Regions from separate parts of the Pelagibaculum spongiae genome, predicted to be linked through region 1. Evidence: predicted binding sites of a transcription regulator. Region 1 holds the regulator's gene; the other holds the start of a gene.
The links. Region 1 encodes LexA, which represses DNA repair genes until DNA is damaged. Its sites were predicted from a motif close to TACTGTNTANNTANACAGTA; they were not measured.

Region 1 (9,538 bases):
ATAAACCGCGTTGGCTTTAAACTCATTGCCATATTGTATTGGCCGAGTGACCCCTTGCGGAAACTCAGCAACAAACTGGTTACCCTGCTCGTCTTGTAGAATCTGCGCCCGATATTCGGTGACATATCGGGTAATACGAACATCAACTACTTGGCGGCTTTCACTGCCAACAACACGGTATTTTCCTTTCGGCAATTGGCTACGATCAATCGTAATATCCAGCACTTCATCTGGGTCTTTCACCGGTGATAAATTACTGCCTTTATGGCCAGGCTGCCCGCCTGGGTTTTTATTGCTTTTGGCGCGCGATTTCTTTTCTCGATTAGGATCTGCCGATGGCGGAATGCTGGAGTTTTTGCTGTTTAGCCCTTTGCTATCAAGCAATATCTTAACGACGAGCATCAGCATACGAACCATCGCCACCAGTTCGGGCGGTAAGCTTTTGCTTTTGGCTAACAATCGCTCGGTTTCAGCGATGGTTTTATTAATTTCGATTGAGTCCATGCGGTTATTATCGCACAGGTTTTCAGGGTGGTTTTTTTGTCTCTGAGGCTTACTGTGGCGACTTTTTAGAAGCGGAATGCTGATGCGCTATTCTGAGCAAAAAACATTGATAATCAGGTGTGTTAATAGCAGTTTAATGCGGCGTTTAAGTGGTATTCTGAAAGAGGTGCTTAAATTCGGGAAAATATCAAAAAACCTGTCAAGCGATTTTTATATTAAATTGTGCTGAATGGTTACAATTTACCATCTAAAACCTAGACAACAGAAACACCAGGCATGCCCGGCAAGTTAAATACACAGATTTAATTAACAGTATTAGCTGGAGTTTTTTGGTGGTGGTTGATTTGCTCGCCAAACTTTCGTTTGTTGCATCACTCTTGCCTTGAACGCGCTGATATTTAGATAACTGCCTATCGCATGGGCAAATGCTCGAACGTTCGATAACGCCTTACTTTGGCCGCTCATGATTTTAGCCCACCAGACCGCAGTGGTATCGATTTTTAATCTGTCAAAAATAGGAGGCAGTTGGCTATCCATGTGATATTTTTTATCATTTCTCGCCATTCGGGCACTAGCATCAACCAGCTCCAGATAATCATTTAATGAAAACGGCAAAGGCTTTTGCTTTACATGTGGTTCATTGGATTTATTCTTTAGGTGAGCGCTATCTGAAAAAGGTTTCAATAGAGCAAACTGATAATCATAGCGCCGGTTTTTAATCGATTTCTTATTATTTTTAATACGAGTTTGGTTAGATGCTATTTCAGGCAGTTCAGTTTCGACTCTTGCTTGAATGGACGTGTAATCCGATGTTTCTGGTGTTTTAGCTATGCCCGCTCGCAAAGGATTGAGGTCAACATACGCCATGCAAGTCAGCAATGCTTGTTCATCAAGCAGCGCCTGAGCTTTAAAACGGCCTTCCCAAAAACGCCCTTTGCAATGGTCTTCGGCATTAGCCAACCGAGCCAGTGGTTCATTAATCGATTTCATAAACCAGCTAATTGAATACAATCGCTTACGACATTCTTCAGCTTTGGCTTCAACATAATGAATTTCAGCTGCGCTAAGTAGGCGACGCTTTTGTGAATTGAGGTATTTTTTAACTAACGGCTCGGCATCGAACACTTTGGTATATTGCAATAATACCTGGCGCGCACTCCATTTATTGGCTCGTGCAACATCAACATAAAGCACCAGATGGTAGTGATTGCTCATCACGGCATAGGCTGCTACATCAATTGAGAATGCCCGCGCCAGCAGATCAATTCGATCGACAATCCACTGGCGGCGATGATCATAATTTTTTCGAAGCTCAGGCACAATCGCAGGATCTTCACCACACAACCACCCTCGCCTAACGCATCTTGAACAGGCATGCACATATGGGTTCGCTTTCGGGTCAAACAGAATGGCACGAGGTGCTGGCATAATAAAAAAGGAAGGCTTTTTACAAGCATCCACTCCAACTCATTTCAGTGGTTGGTTGATGTTAGCTGACGTGAACTCACATTTGAAATCAAAAATTTTTAGGCAATAGCGTTGGTCATAGATAAATTTGTGGGTGGCAAAATTAGTTGCAAAATTTAGTTTTCCACCTTATTGAAATACAACCTAAAAAGTGTCAGAGCGTATTTACTAAAAGAAGACTTTGATGGCTTTTGGCAGTACACCTCAGCATATCATGCAGGTAATTATTTAGATCGTTGGTGCAATAGAACCATGCGATCAAAAATAGAACCAATGAAGAAAGTAGCGAAAACTATAAGAAATCATCGAGACTTAATCTTGAACTGGTTTAAGGCCAAAAAAGCTTATTCAAGTGGGATTATTGAAGGCTTAAATACCAAGGTAAAACTGACGGTGAGAAAATCTTATGGATTTAAAAGCTATAAATGCACTGAGATAGCGCTCTATCATAGCCTTGGAAAACTACCCGAACCAAAACTAACCCACCGATTTTACTGAAGAGGCAAACAAATAAAAAAACCGCAAATTGAAAGTTTACGGTTTTTCTGGCAAATGTTTATTGCTACCAGACCAGTTATTAAAATCAGATTAATTCTGATCTTCAGCCGGACTATCATCTTCAGCATCAACGTCACTTTCAAAAGCGCCTTGATCTTCTGATTGCGCAGTAAAGCCGCCTTCAAAAGAACCATGCTCTTGGCGAGGTTCACGAACTGCTGGATACGCCAGAATTTCTAAGTAGAAAGACTCTAGAGCCAACGACTCTACTTCATCGATACACTTGTTGATTGCCTTAAGATGGATCTCTTTTGCCTGCTCTTTATCATGACCGAACTTACAAGCGAACCCCCAATAATCTGCATCCGGTGGTAATTTTTTGTTGCGCTCGCGCTTGAGGTATTTTTTAACATCATGCTTAGCTGATTCGACCAAACGAGGATATTTAATTTTTTCATGGGTTAACTGAAATATTTTTTTCATAAATGCTCTGTAAAAACAATTCTTAATAGATAAACCAAAGCGAAAACCACTTCGACCTATAAAAAACAATGGCTAAAATCACTCAAATGTTAAAAGTGATTAGCTCTGTGGGCGAAACACATGAACATTTTCATGCCCCTGCTCTTTTAAATGCAAGGCATGTAATTGGCTCATTACGCCTTTTTCACAATAGAACAGATATTGCTTGGCCGGATCAAATTCGGTGACCTTGTTTTGAATATTGAAAAATGGAATTTCCAACAATTCAACACCCAATAACTCACCTTGGCCAGGTTCACTCACTAAGCTAGCGAATGACTTGGTTTCTATCTCATCTGGGTGGCGAATATCAACAATCACTGAACCTGCCAGTGCTTTTTGCTTCACTTCAACCTCAGGCTGCTCTTCAATATCTTTCAGCACATTATCGATTGACTGAACTACTGCATCTTCGATTGCCTTATCCAACACAGCAAAATCAAAGCGTTCTTCTTCAGCTTCAATTTTTGGCAAACGAGCACGCGTGGTTGGTTTTTTCGAAATCACACCACAATATTCAGGCATTTGACTGGCCATATCATGGGTGCCGATTTGACGAGAAATATCGATAATCTCTGGCTTGTCCATAGTCACTAATGGGCGTAGCACCAGTTTTTCAGAGACTCTCTCGATCACATTCAAGTTTGCTAAGGTTTGGCTGGACACTTGTGCGACCGATTCGCCGGTCACTATACAATCTAGCTTCAAACGATCTGCAATTTTATTGGCTGCCCGGTACATCATCCGCTTAAGGATCACACCCATTTGCGAATTTTCAACTCGAGTTAAAATCTCAGCGACTACACCTTCAAAAGGTACCGAAACAAACTTCACTCGATGCGAACTAGAGTACTTTTCCCATAATTGATGAGAAACCTGCTTAACACCAACTTCGTGAGCTCGGCCGCCAAGGTTGAAAAAGCAAAAATGCGTCTGCAAACCACGGCGGTTAACCAAATAACTGGCAACACCAGAATCAAAACCACCTGAAATCAGCGATAGCACAGCATCTTGAGTACCCAGCGGGAAACCACCCAAACCTGGCTGCTGCTGCTGAACCATAAAGCATTGCTGGCCAACAATTTCCATTTTGATCGTAATATCAGGTTTTTTCAGTTTAACACCAACCGCTTCGGTCAACTGATTTAAACCACCACCTACTTGGCGTTCAACATCAATGGAGCTAAAAGCGTGGTGATTACCAGTACGCTTCACCCGAAGGCAGAAGGTTTTTCCTTTGAGCACTTCGGTATAGTGCGGCAATGCAAGCTGCAAGATATCGTCGATGGTTTCAAAGTCATGCGGGAACACCCGCAGGAAACTTCCAATGCCTGGGGTGCAAGAAAGCACCTGCTCTGCGGCTTCCTGATGCTGTTCGACAACACCGTCAACATCGAGCCGATCCCAGTTACCAGAGACTTTGATTTCTGGGTCGATTCGCTTGAGCTGTACATTCAAATTGCTTTTCAGCTGTTGAATGAAACGCTTTCGAACCGGTTTACTTTTAATGGTTATCTCTGGAAATAGTTTGATCAGGTACTTCATGAATTATCCGCGGGCCTATGATTAGCCAATACAGGTGACAAGCAAGCGGGCGATTATAGCTAAAGCTGGGTCATGTCCCAAACTTCCCTTGATAAAAATAGACTCAACACAACTTTGCGCTCGACCCAACTACTGAATATAATAACAGCACTGTTTTAATACTCAGGTACCAACATGCTGAAGTTAACTCACAGGCAGCAGCAAATCCTTGATGTAATCAAGCAAAACCTTCAGCTGACTGGCTTCCCTCCAACCCGGGTTGAAATTGCCCAACATTTTGGTTTTCGTTCTGCCAATGCTGCAGAAGAACATTTAAAGGCTTTGGCTAAAAAAGGCGCTATCGAACTGTTGGCTGGCACATCTCGCGGCATTCGATTGTTGGGCGATCACCAACATGACCCAGACGAAACCTTACCATTAGTAGGCAAGGTTGCCGCAGGCCAGCCTATTTTGGCCGCTGAGCATGTCGAGCAAAGAATTCAAGTAAACCCTGGAGTATTTCGCTCAAAACCAGATTTTTTATTACGAGTAGAAGGCTTAAGCATGCAAGACATTGGCATTCTTGACGGTGACTTATTGGCAGTGCGCCAGGCTCAAACTGCACTCAATGGCCAAATTGTTGTCGCTCGTATTGAAGAAGATGTCACCGTAAAGCGATTTGAAAAAACCGGCAAGCAAATTTTACTGCACCCGGAAAACAAAGATTTCGATGTGATCAAGGTTTCCCCTAAAACCGCTTTTGCGATTGAAGGTATCGCAATTGGTGTGATCCGGGATTTCTCTTAATCGATTGAAGGTGTTTTTTAGGTTTACTAGTAGCGATAGGATAAATGATCTTATTGACAAGCTAAACTTCGAGCTAGTTAGAACAGAATAAGCAAAGCCACAGAAATCAAAAAGGCCGCATCTAGCGGCCTTTTTGGTTAAAAAATTAAGTTTTAATATTAAACAGTGACACCGTCACTCTAAACCATGAGATAGATTTTCTTTGGCTTGTCGCCATCCCACCATCCAGTTGTGTCGAACATTGACTGACCCAGCATACGGACAAGCTTCTTTGGACATACCGACCAAGCCTGCATGATACCCTTTACTCCAAGCTCTTTGCGTGCGATCCCGCTTATGTGTCTTCATGCTTTCCATTTCCTCCTCAGGGTTGGCATTAAACACGCATCAGGTCGTTTTGGTTTAGCTAGGTACAGCAATGTCACTTGTTATTGTTGTAGCGCTGGCAAACCACATTTACCCGATACAACTACCTCAAGGCAGCCTTTTAAAGTTAGACCAAACCTTGAGGTAGAAAAAACCGGCCAGCTATTGAGTGTTACATCATTTTAAAAATTTACGACGTCTCAAACAGACTGCCAACCAACCAGCAAAAATCATTAGCCCGCCTGCCGCGCCACCACCCGAATCATTTAGCGGCTTCTCCGGGACACACACTTGAGGTGCTGAAGGCGCAGTAGGGTCGTTGTCATTTGCACGGGTCAAACGAACGCTAAATACTTTGCCTTGTAAGCTGTCATCGGCTGCTGCAGTTGCCACAGCGGATGCATAAATCACTGGATTGCTACTATCGCCGACAATTTTATTGATGCCAGTAATCACAATTCCTTGGCTACAATCGATCAGATTCGATGCATCGAGCATGATTTCCACTGAATCGGTATTAACTACATCACTGCCAGCAGGAAAATATAAAAAGCCATGTCGCTCACTGCCGGTAGAAACTGAAGTTCTACGCACAACCGCGTTGCCACCGATAATACCGCTGTCACTAACCGCCGAAGCAGAAGAACTCAGATCTGTTTCAAGATAACCAAGACCTACCGCCGCTTCATTCGGGCTTGAGGTATCAAAGCTAATAGCTTCGGTCAATGTTGCAGAGACTTGGGAAGATCCTACGGCAATGCCGCCAGTATTTATTGCACTAAGACTGGTATCGTAATCTTCGTTATCTACCAGCGGCGCTACAATTCCGCTATCGCTATCGCCATCGGCTGCAATACCGGCAAAGGTCGTGCCGTGGCCATTTTGCGGATCTGTAGCATCAGTGATTCTAAACCAGAAGCCTCGTGCCCAACTTATGGTTGAATCACCCTCAGCACGAGAGAAATCTCCAACTCTGCCAACTACAACGGGTGCAGTACCGTCATCACTGACATCTAGTGCGAAGGAAAATTTATCCACATCATCAAACGCGATGGTTTGATAAGCACCTAAATCAAAAGCTTGGCGATTATTTGAGGGGTAAACTACTGCTCGTTGATGATCTGTAATCGTGCAATTGCTTAAAACATCAAGCAGACCACTATCATCCGCATCACTACAAGTCAGACTGCTTCTATCAACCGCTTCAAAATGACGAGACCAACCCACAATAACGCCGCCAGCATTAATCGCATTCGCCATGTTATCTTCATTACCCCAGCTCGTAAGAGTTGGCAATGCAGTGTTATTTAATTGCGCCCGAGTGGTTCGAGTAGCAGTATTTCTAATTGCTAGGCTCGGGCGAATCACCGCCTGCCCTGTTGGCCATTCACCTGCTGTCACATCAAAATGAGAATAACCGACTACTTCAATACCATTTGATGTATTGGCAATATCTCTGACAACATTTTCTACAAAATAACCTGTCGCTGCACTAGTTGCTTCAGTAATTGACAGGTCTGATGATTCAGCAGTTAATGGATCTTGAACTGCTGCAATAACCTCAACCCCTCTAACAGAGTCAGTCGTGAGTACGCCATTGAGCCCTCGAGCACAAAAAGCCGCTGTTGTAGTGAACTTAAAACGTACATCACGTGTTCGACAATTTCGAGATGCGGCACCATAAACTAGCCCAACCACCTGATCTGGTAGATTGTTTTGCACCAAAACACTATTAACTTGGAAGTTAAGGCCACCGTTACCTTTTTGAACGTCACTAAATTCGCTAGGAATTTGTAAAGGCTCAGCTTTGAAAACTGCAGCGTGGGCAGTCGCTGCTGCCATAGAAGTGATAAGCAATGAAGCTGGCACCAGCCATCCTGATTTGGACATAAACTCCTCAGAAAAATTAATCGCCGCATGCATGCGCAGCTTAGGGAGCTGTTATCTCAAATCGCTAAGCTTAAATCAATCAGGAAACCGGATAACGTTGACCGTAGATTACTTGTAATTGCTTGGCTTTTTCCTGTTGATCATCGGTCAAGCGATTAGATAGTAGAGAAATACCTTCCTGCGCTCTGGCATAGCCTCGCTCCAGTGCCAACAAATACAAAGCATTGGCTGATGAAAGATCGGTTGAACGACCTAATCCATAAATCATTAAACCCGCCAGACCAACCAATGCACGGCCATCACCTTGTCTGGCTGCACGGTCAAACCACAGCCAAGCCTTAAAATAATTTGGCTTATCTTTTTCAGGTTGCGAGTAGTAAATAGCCAGTTGATATTGTGAATCAGAATCTCCCGCTTCAGCGGCACGCAGCTTCCATTTTATGGCGCTTCGAACCAGCTTCGGATCCTTATTTTTTTCAAGAAGCTCAGACAATCTGGCCATTGCAGCCATATTGCCATTTTCGGCTAGTGCTTTTAGCCAAGCAAAGCCTTGTGCTCTAGATTTGGAATCTTTTCGTTTGAGTAGCAGCTGATATAGCTTTCGCGCAGCGGTTTGATCACCCTGCACTGCTGCCCGTTCTAACCAATATTGAAATTGCTTGACATCAACATCAACGCCGGTACCGGTTTCATACAAACCGGCCAAAACAACTTGAGCTTGTCGGTCGCCCATACTGGCCGCTTTAAAATACCAAGCGGCGGCAATTTGCAAATTCAAGTCAACACCTAAACCTGCCATATACGCCTTTGCCAGCATACGCATGGCAATCACATCGCCTGCTTTAGCATGATTAACCAAAGACGGCATAGCCCGCCGATAATCGTAAGCTTTATAAGCAGCTTGTGCTTCAGCTTGAGTCAACAACCCTTGCTGACAACCCACTGTCAAAAAACTCATCAAAATCAGGCAGGCCAGCCTTTTCATTTTATATTCGTCTCTTTACATAACTGCCTGGAGCAGCCTCCAGAGCTTTAAATTTTCCTGAACCAGGTATTCTGGCAGGTACTTTTTTACCGCGCTTTTCCGACGCCCAGATATCCCAATCGGTCCACCAAGAGCCTTCATTTTGCTGCGCATTTTCTAACCAATCATCTGGGCTGTCTGGTAATTCATCGCAAGTCTGAAAACCATACTTGTTATTTACTGGCGGATTGACGATACCAGCAATATGCCCCGAACCACCCAAAACAAATTTTACCGGACCCTGATGCAATTTGGCACCTGGGTAAGTCGACTGCCATTTGGCGATATGGTCATCGTGCGTCGACACAAAGTAAGCCGGAGTTTTAATCGTCGAAACATCAATTGCAACCCCTGCTAGCTCAACACCCTCTGAATCCTTAAAACAGTTTTCCATGTACATCTTTCGCAGATACCAAGTATGCATTTTTGCCGGCATATTGGTTGCATCTGAATTCCAGTAAAGCAGATCAAATGGGAAAGGCGTGTCACCACACAAGTAATTGGTGATGAAATAGCTCCAAATTAGATCATTCTCACGCAACATGTTGAAACTACCAGCCATTACACGGCCATTCATGTAGCCATCATCTGCTGCATTACTCTCAATTGAAGCCACCTGCTTCTCATCGATGAACACGCCTAGCTCGCCTGGATCACTAAAATCTATCAGCGTTGCCAAATAAGTAAGCGACTCCAGTTTATCCGCCTGACCCTTACTTTTTAACCAAGCGGCCGTTGCAGACAATAAAGTACCGCCGAGGCAATAACCGGTTGCCATCACTGGTTGGTCATTAGTGATTTGACGAATGGTATCAATCGCCGCCAAGGTGCCGTCAGTTAAATAATCATCAAAGGTTTTATCTTTGTGCTCAGCACCAGGATTAACCCATGAAATCATAAAAACGGTATAACCCTGATTCACTAGCCATTGCACGT
Region 2 (9,538 bases), on a different contig from region 1:
AACTAGACCAAACAAGACAAGAAAAGAAACAACAACAGCAAAAACTGGAAAAATTAGAAGCAGCACGACAATCACTGGAAAAATCACTGCAACAGCAGCAAAAAACTAACGAATTACAGCAGAAAGATTTCGAATCGAGAACCGTACAATGGCATGAGAAAATCAACCAAAGCCAGCAATCATTATTAGAACTACAGCAACAATTTGATCATGCCAATCAACAACACCAATCGCAGCAGCAACAGTTACAAGCTGAACAACAGCAACTATCCCAGCAATTACAGCAAACCAACCAGCAGCTAAACCAACAGCAAAGTACCGCTGATACTGCAGCTCAATCGGCCCAACAACAAATACAGCAGCAAACTGAGCAGCTACGAAACACCCAACAACAATTGGTCAGCAGCCAGCACCAGCTCAGCTCAGCACTTGCTCGACTGGAAATACTCGAACCGTCACTTGCCGAAATCAAAGCTGAAAAGCAGCAACTGCAGAAATTATTAGAAAAACTGTCTTAATTTTTACAGCTCAAGCAACAGAAAATCATTCACAAAAACACATAGAAAAGCCGCTGCAAACAATGTTTGCAGCGGCTTAATTTATAATCATTAGTTTATACTGTGTCTTACCGCTATTCCGCCAGCTCTAGCAATAACTGACTAATTTGCTGACGCAATTCTAAATCAGATAAATCTTTCGCATACTTATCGGCAAATTGTGCATGGCGAAATGCCAATTGAGACTTACCCTGAACACGGTAGCATTCTGCCAACGCCAGCTTGATGGAAGCACAGTAATCAAATAACTGGGTTTGTTCGGCTAGCGCCATCGCCTTTTCATAAAGCAAGATAGCGTTCTTAACATTGGGAGTGAAATCAGCCAGCAACTCCCACTGCATTGGGTGGTCAAGATCAGTCCCTTGATTTTGCTGGCATATATCATCAAGCAAATGGTATTGCCCCCAAGTTGCGTAAGTATCATTGCCATCGGCTGCTATTGCCAAAGCCGTTGAAACACCGACTACCTGATTGTAAAGCAACGCATCCATGCCATCGATCATGTCAGGTCCCCTTAAATTGGTTTTTAACAAAACTAAAAACTCACAGTGAAACTGTCAAGCTCAAACTTCAGATTATTATTGGCATATAATTGCTAAAAACCACCATCAGCCCAGCCATTATTTCAATCCAAAAAACACAAACTGGCCAGCAATGCCACTACAGATCCCAGCACAAAGCCAAGCCAGCTTGCATCGGTTCTAGTGACAAACCACCTATTGCAAAGCAAACCATTGCTATAATTAGATAGATTTCAAGCCAATCAAAGTCGAAATGACTAGGTTGACAAAAAACCATCGCCATTAAATTTTACCTTGCGCCTCTAGCTAGCACGTTTATAGATCTTCTGATTTAATCAACTTCACTCTGCCACAAATAATCACAGAGCTAACCAAGAATGACAGTGATACGGATCAACCCTCTTTTTCGAACAATACACCCCCCTTTAGTTCGGGCTATTTTTAAGAATAAATTGGTTATTTTCTACAAAACCACATTGAATGAAATGAAGAGCTACGACAATAGTTAAGTTGTTACAGAAAATTATCATCGCCAAACAGCTTGATTGCTTGGCTATAAGAAACCATAAAAAAAACGCCAACAACATGAATTATTGGCGTTTTTACAGAAATCATTGGTTAACTTATTCAACAACTACTTTTTCTTTGTCCTTAAATTCCATAGTCATTTCCCAAGGATGTCGATCTTTCATACGATATGTAATACTCGGATCACCCCAATCATAAGTTTCGGTGCGCGTCATATAGCCCATCTCAGGATCTTCACCAAAAGTCATTTGATAAGCAGCACCATCGTCATAATTAGAACTATCTGAAATAATCATACCTATCATATGAGCAGAACGATTACCGCCCCACTCTACACTCACAACTACTTCGACACCTTTGCTAACCTTCTCGCCACTAGGCACAATTGGTTGACCATTAACCAGTAGTTTTTGATCATCCCAATTAGGATCACCATTTAAATAAATATCACCAGACGATTGGTTGCTAACTTTTACACTAGGATTGCTCATAAACCTCTCCCTGTTTCGGGCAATTTCGTTTCACATTTCACGTTTCAAACTAGCTACAGCCAGCATAGTTGATAACTTGCCGATTTTCCGCAACGTTGTGACTAAACCACCACTTTCAATCATTTCAAAAAACTTGCGCCGGCTATGAATCTTCGCAATACTGTTCGTACATACAGTTAAATTTGTTTGATTGTCTTTTCAAAAAAGCATCGCCAGCAATCATAAAAATCAACGCCAAAAGTACCGAGAAGAGAGCCAATACTATGCAACAATCTCTGCCCAGCTCATTACAATTACCACTACTTGGCTTTGCCAGTGCTGGTTTTCCCTCCCCTGCTGCAGACTACCAAGAGCGCACTCTGGATTTGTCACAACACCTTATTCAGCATCCTTCTAGTAGTTTTTTTATGCAGGCCGATGGCCACTCGATGCAAGGTGTTGGTATTTTTGATCAAGACTTGTTGTTGGTTGACCGATCGCTCACCGCCCAGCAAGGTGATGTCGTAATCGCAGAAATTAATGGTAGTTTGTTGGTTAAACAGCTTTGCTATCACAAAAAACAGCCGCAACTTCGGTCAACTTGTGACAGTTATCCAGCCATTCCTTGCAATCCAGAACAGATCGAACAAATTTGGGGTGTTGTTACGTCAGTAATTCACTCTTTACGTCCTAGCTGCCAGCTAGCAAACGCATAAGCTCACCAAAACACACCTTTATGACTCACTGCTTCGCTTTAGTCGATTGCAATAATTTCTATGCTTCTTGCGAGCGATTATTTCGCCCGGACCTAGACAAAAAACCAATTGTGGTGCTTTCCAATAATGATGGCTGCATTATTGCGCGCAGCGAAGAAGCTAAATTGCTTTCCATTTCAATGGGCAGCCCATACTTCCAAATAAAAAACGACCTTCGCCAGAAAAAAGTGGCTGTTTTTTCATCTAACTACACTTTATACGGTGATATTTCTCAACGAGTACAGCAAATTTTACTCAGCTGGGGTGATGCCATCGAGTGTTACAGCATCGATGAAAGCTTCCTTTATTTTAACCAGCCACCAGCCGACCCTTACTCATTAAGCCGACAAATACGTCAGCAATTAATTAAGCAATTAAAAATGCCGGTGGGCGTTGGCTTCGGTTCTAGCAAAACGCTAGCCAAACTGGCAAATCATATCGCCAAACGCCACAGTCAAAGTGGCTGTGCCAGTTTACTTACACAACATCAAAGGAACCTTTGGCTGCCGCAATTACCGATTGGCGAGGTGTGGGGGATTGGTCATCGATTACGAGAAAAACTGCAAGGCTATGGCTTTGAATCCGTTGCTGACCTGGCGAACGCCGATCATTTATGGATTCGGAAAAAATTCTCTGTCACTTTAGAAAAAACAGTGCGGGAATTACAAGGGCAAGCCTGTCTAGAGATGGAGCCACAGATTGAATCACGCAAACAAATCATCAGTTCTCGCTCTTTTTGCAAACGATTAACGGAGCTGGCTGATTTACAACAAGCGATCACCCAATATACCTGTCGCGCTGCAGAAAAATTGCGACAACAAAACAGCTGCTGTGGCGAGATAGGGGTGCATTTAACTACTGGGAAAAACTGCGATAAACCTTACACTGCAGCCAAATCTATTCGTTTAAATAAACCAATTAATGACAGCCGGATTTTATCCGAACACGCACAAGCATTAATTCATGAGTTGTTTGCACCTGGCTATCAATATCAAAAAGCCAGCGTCTGGTTGTCTGATATAGACCCGGCAAGTAAAAACCAACTGCAATTATTAGAAACCTCGGCAGACTATCGAATGCACAACAGCCAGCAATTGATGAAAACCCTTGATGAAATTAACCAGCGCTTTGGCCGCGGCAGCTTAAAATTAGCAGCAGAAAGTTTGCAGCCTAAATGGGCGATGAAACGAGACTTCTGTTCGCCAGCTTATACAACCAACTGGCAACAACTACCCAAAGCTAATGCCAACTAATCACTTAAAAACTCAACTATCTAAGTAGTCGTAACTAAAAATGAAACTCACGAAATTGCTCTCCGGTGAATAACGGTCAACGACCTTCAATCCTTTGTTGAAAACTTCCATTGACAGCTTTTGACTCCACGAAATAGCATAGCGCTGAAGTTAGTCGGGGGGCCGTAAGGCTGAGATCAGCAAAAAGATGCTGAGACCCGTAGAACCTGATCCGGTTAATACTGGCGTAGGGAACTAGCAGAGATCTATTTGAATATGCTCAAATAGCTTACAGGGTCTAGCGTACCAGCCTCTACAAGCGTCGCTCCATTTCAAATACCTCGCCAGTCCCTTTGCCTTATTAGCCAATAAAGCAAAGGAAGTTCCATGATTCAGCCAACCACCTCGCGACACCCGACACCCGACCAATCAAAAAAAACCGAACATAAAACGCCGATCATCTTGACAATTGCCGGTTCAGATAGCGGCGGCGGTGCAGGTATTCAGGCTGATATCAAAGCGATCTCTGCAACTGGCAGCTATGCCTGCTCGGTAATTACTGCACTAACGGCACAAAATACCTTAGCGGTTAAGGGAATACTTCCTATCTCTGCTGATTTCATTCAGCAACAACTCACCGCGGTCTTCGATGATTTAAATATTCAGGCAATAAAAATTGGCATGTTGGCTGAAGCGAAAATCATTCAGACTATTGCCAGTTTTTTAGAGCAGTACCCCACAATCCCAATAGTGCTCGATCCAGTAATGGTCGCAACCAGCGGCGATTTATTGCTCGAACAATCGGCAATTCATAACTTAAAACAACGACTGGTTCCTCTGGCGAGTATTATTACGCCAAATTTACCCGAAGCCGCAGCGCTCACCGACCAAGCTGTGCCACAAAACCAACAACAAATGTTGAACTTAATCAATCAACTACGTCAGCTCGACGCCCAAGCTATTCTATTAAAAGGCGGCCATCTACAATCAGATAGCACCAGTAATGATTTGTTAATTATCAATCAAAAAATCATTCAGTTATCAAGCCCTAGAATTGAAACCGAAAATACCCATGGCACGGGCTGTTCGCTATCTGCTGCAATTGCATCATTCATCGCTCAGGGGCAACTCCTACAACAAGCCGTTCACTCAGCTAAAGCCTGGCTAACCGGTGCTTTAGCTCATGCCGATCAATTACACATTGGCCAAGGACATGGCCCAGTTCATCATTTTTATCAGCAGCATAACCAAAAACAACTTCCATTGGATCTTTCTTCAGTCGCAATAAAACAACTGGATTTATAGGCCATGCTCAGCGAAATTACGCCAGCCGTTGGGCTGCAACTGGTAGGACTTGGATTGAAGTTCAATCCAGAGCAACCCGCTGTATTTGAAAACCTAAATATTACTTTTCCTGCGGCAAAATGGAGCTGTTTACTCGGTGCTAGCGGCTGTGGCAAAACCAGTCTATTACGTTGGATTGCCGGTTTATTACCCAAAAATTGCCAATACTCTGGCCAGCTACTCACCAGTGACCAACAACCCTTGGCTGGCCGGCTTAGCTATATGGCCCAACAAGATTTATTACTGCCCTGGCTGAACTTGTTAGACAATGTCTGTTTACATCAGAAACTATCCGGGAAATCATCTGACAAAAAACAGTTACTAAAAAAAGCCAAACAAATATTAGAACAAGTCGGTTTAATTGATCATTTGGAGAAATTTCCAGCACAACTATCTGGCGGCATGCGTCAACGAGCAGCCCTTGCAAGAACCTTGATACGACCGGCTTCAGTGGTGTTAATGGATGAACCATTTTCTGCGCTAGATGCCCCTACTCGCTTCCAGCTACAAAACATTAGCGCTGAATTATTAAAAGACCGTACCGTTTTATTAATCACCCATGATCCACAAGAAGCATTACGGTTAGCCGATCAATTATTGCTGATGAAAAACGGCAACATTGAATCTTTATCGCTTCCAACAACCCTCCCCCCCGAGGCCACTAAATGCCGAGTTAGCCATCAGCCAACAACAACTTTTGCATTTGCTAACGCAAAATCGGGCAACACCTGACCTTACAGATCAGCACGAAAAATCAGAGGTATGGCATGGATAAATTATTTGATTCCATGTTGATACGAGGCCTTACCAGCCTATTGATGCTAGGTGCCTTCTGGCAAGGCGCAGTGATCTATTTTGAAGTTCCAGGTTATTTACTGCCACAACCGGTGAAGGTAATTCAGCTGCTCTGGCAAAAACCACAGTTATTTCTAAACCATGGTTGGGTGACCTTAACTGAAATTATTTTAGGCTTAATGCTGGGGATTTTTAGTGGTGGGTTATTAGCATTGCAACTGCATTTATTTAGCTCGCTACGTCGCTGGTTATTGCCTTTATTAATTGCCTCTCAAGCGGTGCCGGTATTTGCTATCGCACCTTTATTAATGTTGTGGCTGGGCTACGGCATTGCCTCCAAGGTAGTGATGTCGGCAATTATCATCTTTTTCCCAATCGCTACCTGCTGCTATGACGGCTTGCGCCAAACTCCCCAGGGTTTTCTCGACCTCGCCCAAACCATGCAAGCCAGTCAATTAAAACAATTGCTACATATTCGCCTACCGGCAGCCTTGCCTTCTCTAGCTTCTGGCATTCGTATCGCAGTGGTAATTGCGCCCATTGGGGCGGTAGTGGGTGAGTGGGTTGGCTCCAGCGAGGGCCTCGGTTATTTAATGATACAAGCCAATGCCCGAATGCAAATAACCGAACTGTTTGCTGCATTACTGGTGCTAGCCAGCATGGCCGTTAGCTTGTATTACCTCAGCGATTATCTACTCAAAAAAATGATTCCCTGGCAGCCAGAAAATTAATGGCCGCCTGTTTTTTCTAACCTGCCAATTTTAATAAAAAGCAAAACCTTAGGAATAGTTATAATGAAAAAAATACTACTGCTGGCACTACTAATGATAAACACCAGCGCCTTTGCCAAACAAGATGTCAGTTTAATGTTGGACTGGTTTGTTAACCCCGATCATGGCCCGATTATTATCGCGCAACAACGCAATTTATTTGCCGACCAAGGTTTAAACGTCACGATTCAAGAGCCCGCAGACCCTAGCTTGCCGCCCAAACTGGTCGCAGCAGGAAAGGTCGATATTGCAGTAACTTATCAGCCTCAATTAACCATGGATGTTGCCGAAGGCTTGCCGCTAGTGCGTAGCGCAACTCTAATTGCTACGCCATTAAATACCCTAACGGTACTGCAAGGCAAAGGACTAGACTCCCTCGCTAGCCTTAAGGGAAAAACCATCGGCACTTCGCTGGGTGGATACGAAAAAGCCACCCTAGGTACCATGTTAGAAACCGCAGGTATTAGCTTTGATGATGTAAAACTGGTTAATGTGGGATGGGCGTTATCGGCATCGTTAATGTCAGGAAAAGTCGATGCTATCTTTGGTGGTTATCGAAATTTTGAATTAAATCAGCTTGATATAGAAGGTGCTAAAGCCAAAGCGTTTTTCCTCGAAGAGCACGGCGTACCACCATACGATGAACTAATATTTGTCGCCAATAGCAAAACAGCTGACTTAGCCATGCTAGCTAAATTCAATCGGGCACTGGAATTAGCCAGCCAATATATCGTCAATCATCCGCAACAAGCCTGGCAAGAATTTAAAGCTTATAAACCAGATACTTTAGATAGTGAGCTGAACCGCCGCGCTTGGATCGATACCCTGCCGCGCTTTGCATTGCGCCCTAGTGCTATTGATCCACAGCGCTATCAAACCTTTGCTGATTTCATGCAGAAAAAGGGCGTAATTAAAGCGCCATTAAATGCTAAATTATTGTATTTAATCCCGTAATTATTGTCGTAAAAGGAAATATAAGCATGACACGCAAAGCGACATACCAGGATTTAATCGAATATTGCAAAACAGATTGGCAACAATATATCGAACATGATTTTGTAAAAAAACTGGCCGACGGCAGTTTATCGATGGCTTGCTTTAAACATTACTTACAGCAGGATTATCTGTTTTTAAAACATTACGCCCGTGCCTATGCGCTAGCAGTTTACAAATCGCCAACGCTGGATTTAATGCGTAAAAGCCTACCGGGTGTAACATCTCTTGTGCTGGAAGAAATCAGCTTACATATTGATTACTGTAAAGATTGGGGCTTGAACGAAGCAGACCTAGAAGCACTAGACGAAGATGTCGCCACCGTAGCCTACACCCGCTATGTACTAGATAAAGGCATGCAAGGCGAACTGGCAGATCTATACGCCGCACTCGTACCATGTGCGATTGGCTATGCTCACATCGGCCAAAATCTATCCAAAATTCAAACCATTAATAATCCTTATCAGAGCTGGATCGATATCTACGCTGGCGAAGATTATCAAAAGGTGGCCCAGCAGCAAGCTGATTTTCTCGATCAATTAATCAGCGAAGTTTCTATTGATAGTCAGAGATTCAACCAACTGGCAGATGCCTTTAAAACCGCAACTCGAATGGAAATAGCATTTTGGCAGCAAGGGCTCAACCAACAATAATTTGGAGTAATGATGACTACAACCAATAAATCGCTGGCACAACAAATTGCCGATAATTTACTCCAACTGCGGCAGCAGGCGCCTTTGGTTTTAAATTTAACCAACTATGTCGTGATGAATAACAGCGCCAATGCACTACTAGCGATTGGCGCATCACCGATTATGGCGCACAGCCGTTGCGAACTAGCTGAAATGGTGCGTATTTGTGGCTCGCTGGTAATTAACATAGGTACATTGGATGAAACTTGGGTTGATCGAATGAAGACTGCCGCGCAATTTGCCGTGAGCGCCGATAAACCTATCGTACTCGACCCGGTCGGAGTTGGTGCCAGCAATTTTCGTAACCAGTCAGCACTAGAAATTGCCACGATTGCCGCTCGTGGTAATCGACTGATTATTCGAGGTAATGCTTCAGAAATTATCGCACTGGCCAATACCGCTGAATTAACACCAGCGAATGCAGCAGCTTCGGTAAAAGGCATTTCAAAAGGGGTCGATGCCACAGACTCCAGCCACAGTGCCCTGCAATATGGCCAAGCATTGGCGAACTATTTCAATGCTGAAGTAGTTATCTCAGGTGAAACTGATTTCGTTATTGGCAAAAACAACCGACAATATCAGCTAAATAATGGTGACCCATTAATGCCAAAAGTCACCGGCATAGGTTGTAGTTTATCGGCATTAACCGGCGCTTTCGCTGCAACCAGCCAACAGCCCGGACTTTGTGCAGCAGCGGTAATGGGGATCGCCGGACAATTGGCAGCAAAAAATGCCAAAGGACCAGGTAGCTTGCAAATGGAATTACTGGATCAGCTGTATTCATTAAACAGCAAAACAATAGAGCAAAATTTGATAGCCAAAAACATTCTATAAATCAATAACAAGAACAGAGCACAAATCAGCTCTGTTCTTGTCTGCCA

Region 2: a site for LexA is predicted at 2,256-2,275, ahead of DC094_RS12210 (LexA family protein). Genes of this name have one in related genera too.

The regions. Positions count from the first base shown of each region.
Region 1 covers NZ_QDDL01000003.1:124,098-133,635, forward strand. Annotated here, with positions in the region: gene tnpC (IS66 family transposase) at 1-504, opposite strand, end outside; gene DC094_RS09465 (transposase) at 820-1,965, opposite strand; partial or broken gene DC094_RS09470 (transposase) at 2,101-2,469, shown strand; gene DC094_RS09475 (DUF6172 family protein) at 2,560-2,952, opposite strand; gene thiI (tRNA uracil 4-sulfurtransferase ThiI) at 3,052-4,536, opposite strand; gene lexA (transcriptional repressor LexA) at 4,711-5,322, shown strand; gene rmf (ribosome modulation factor) at 5,497-5,670, opposite strand; gene DC094_RS09495 (hypothetical protein) at 5,866-7,578, opposite strand; gene DC094_RS09500 (tetratricopeptide repeat protein) at 7,658-8,563, opposite strand; gene DC094_RS09505 (PHA/PHB synthase family protein) at 8,565-9,538, opposite strand, start outside.
Region 2 covers NZ_QDDL01000004.1:387,537-397,074, forward strand. Annotated here, with positions in the region: gene DC094_RS12195 (DNA-binding protein) at 1-518, shown strand, start outside; gene DC094_RS12200 (hypothetical protein) at 632-1,060, opposite strand; gene DC094_RS12205 (hypothetical protein) at 1,702-2,097, opposite strand; gene DC094_RS12210 (LexA family protein) at 2,361-2,792, shown strand; gene DC094_RS12215 (Y-family DNA polymerase) at 2,813-4,084, shown strand; TPP riboswitch at 4,230-4,334, shown strand; gene thiD (bifunctional hydroxymethylpyrimidine kinase/phosphomethylpyrimidine kinase) at 4,451-5,368, shown strand; gene DC094_RS12225 (ATP-binding cassette domain-containing protein) at 5,372-6,139, shown strand; gene DC094_RS12230 (ABC transporter permease) at 6,175-6,933, shown strand; gene DC094_RS12235 (ABC transporter substrate-binding protein) at 6,997-7,926, shown strand; gene tenA (thiaminase II) at 7,953-8,618, shown strand; gene thiM (hydroxyethylthiazole kinase) at 8,631-9,491, shown strand.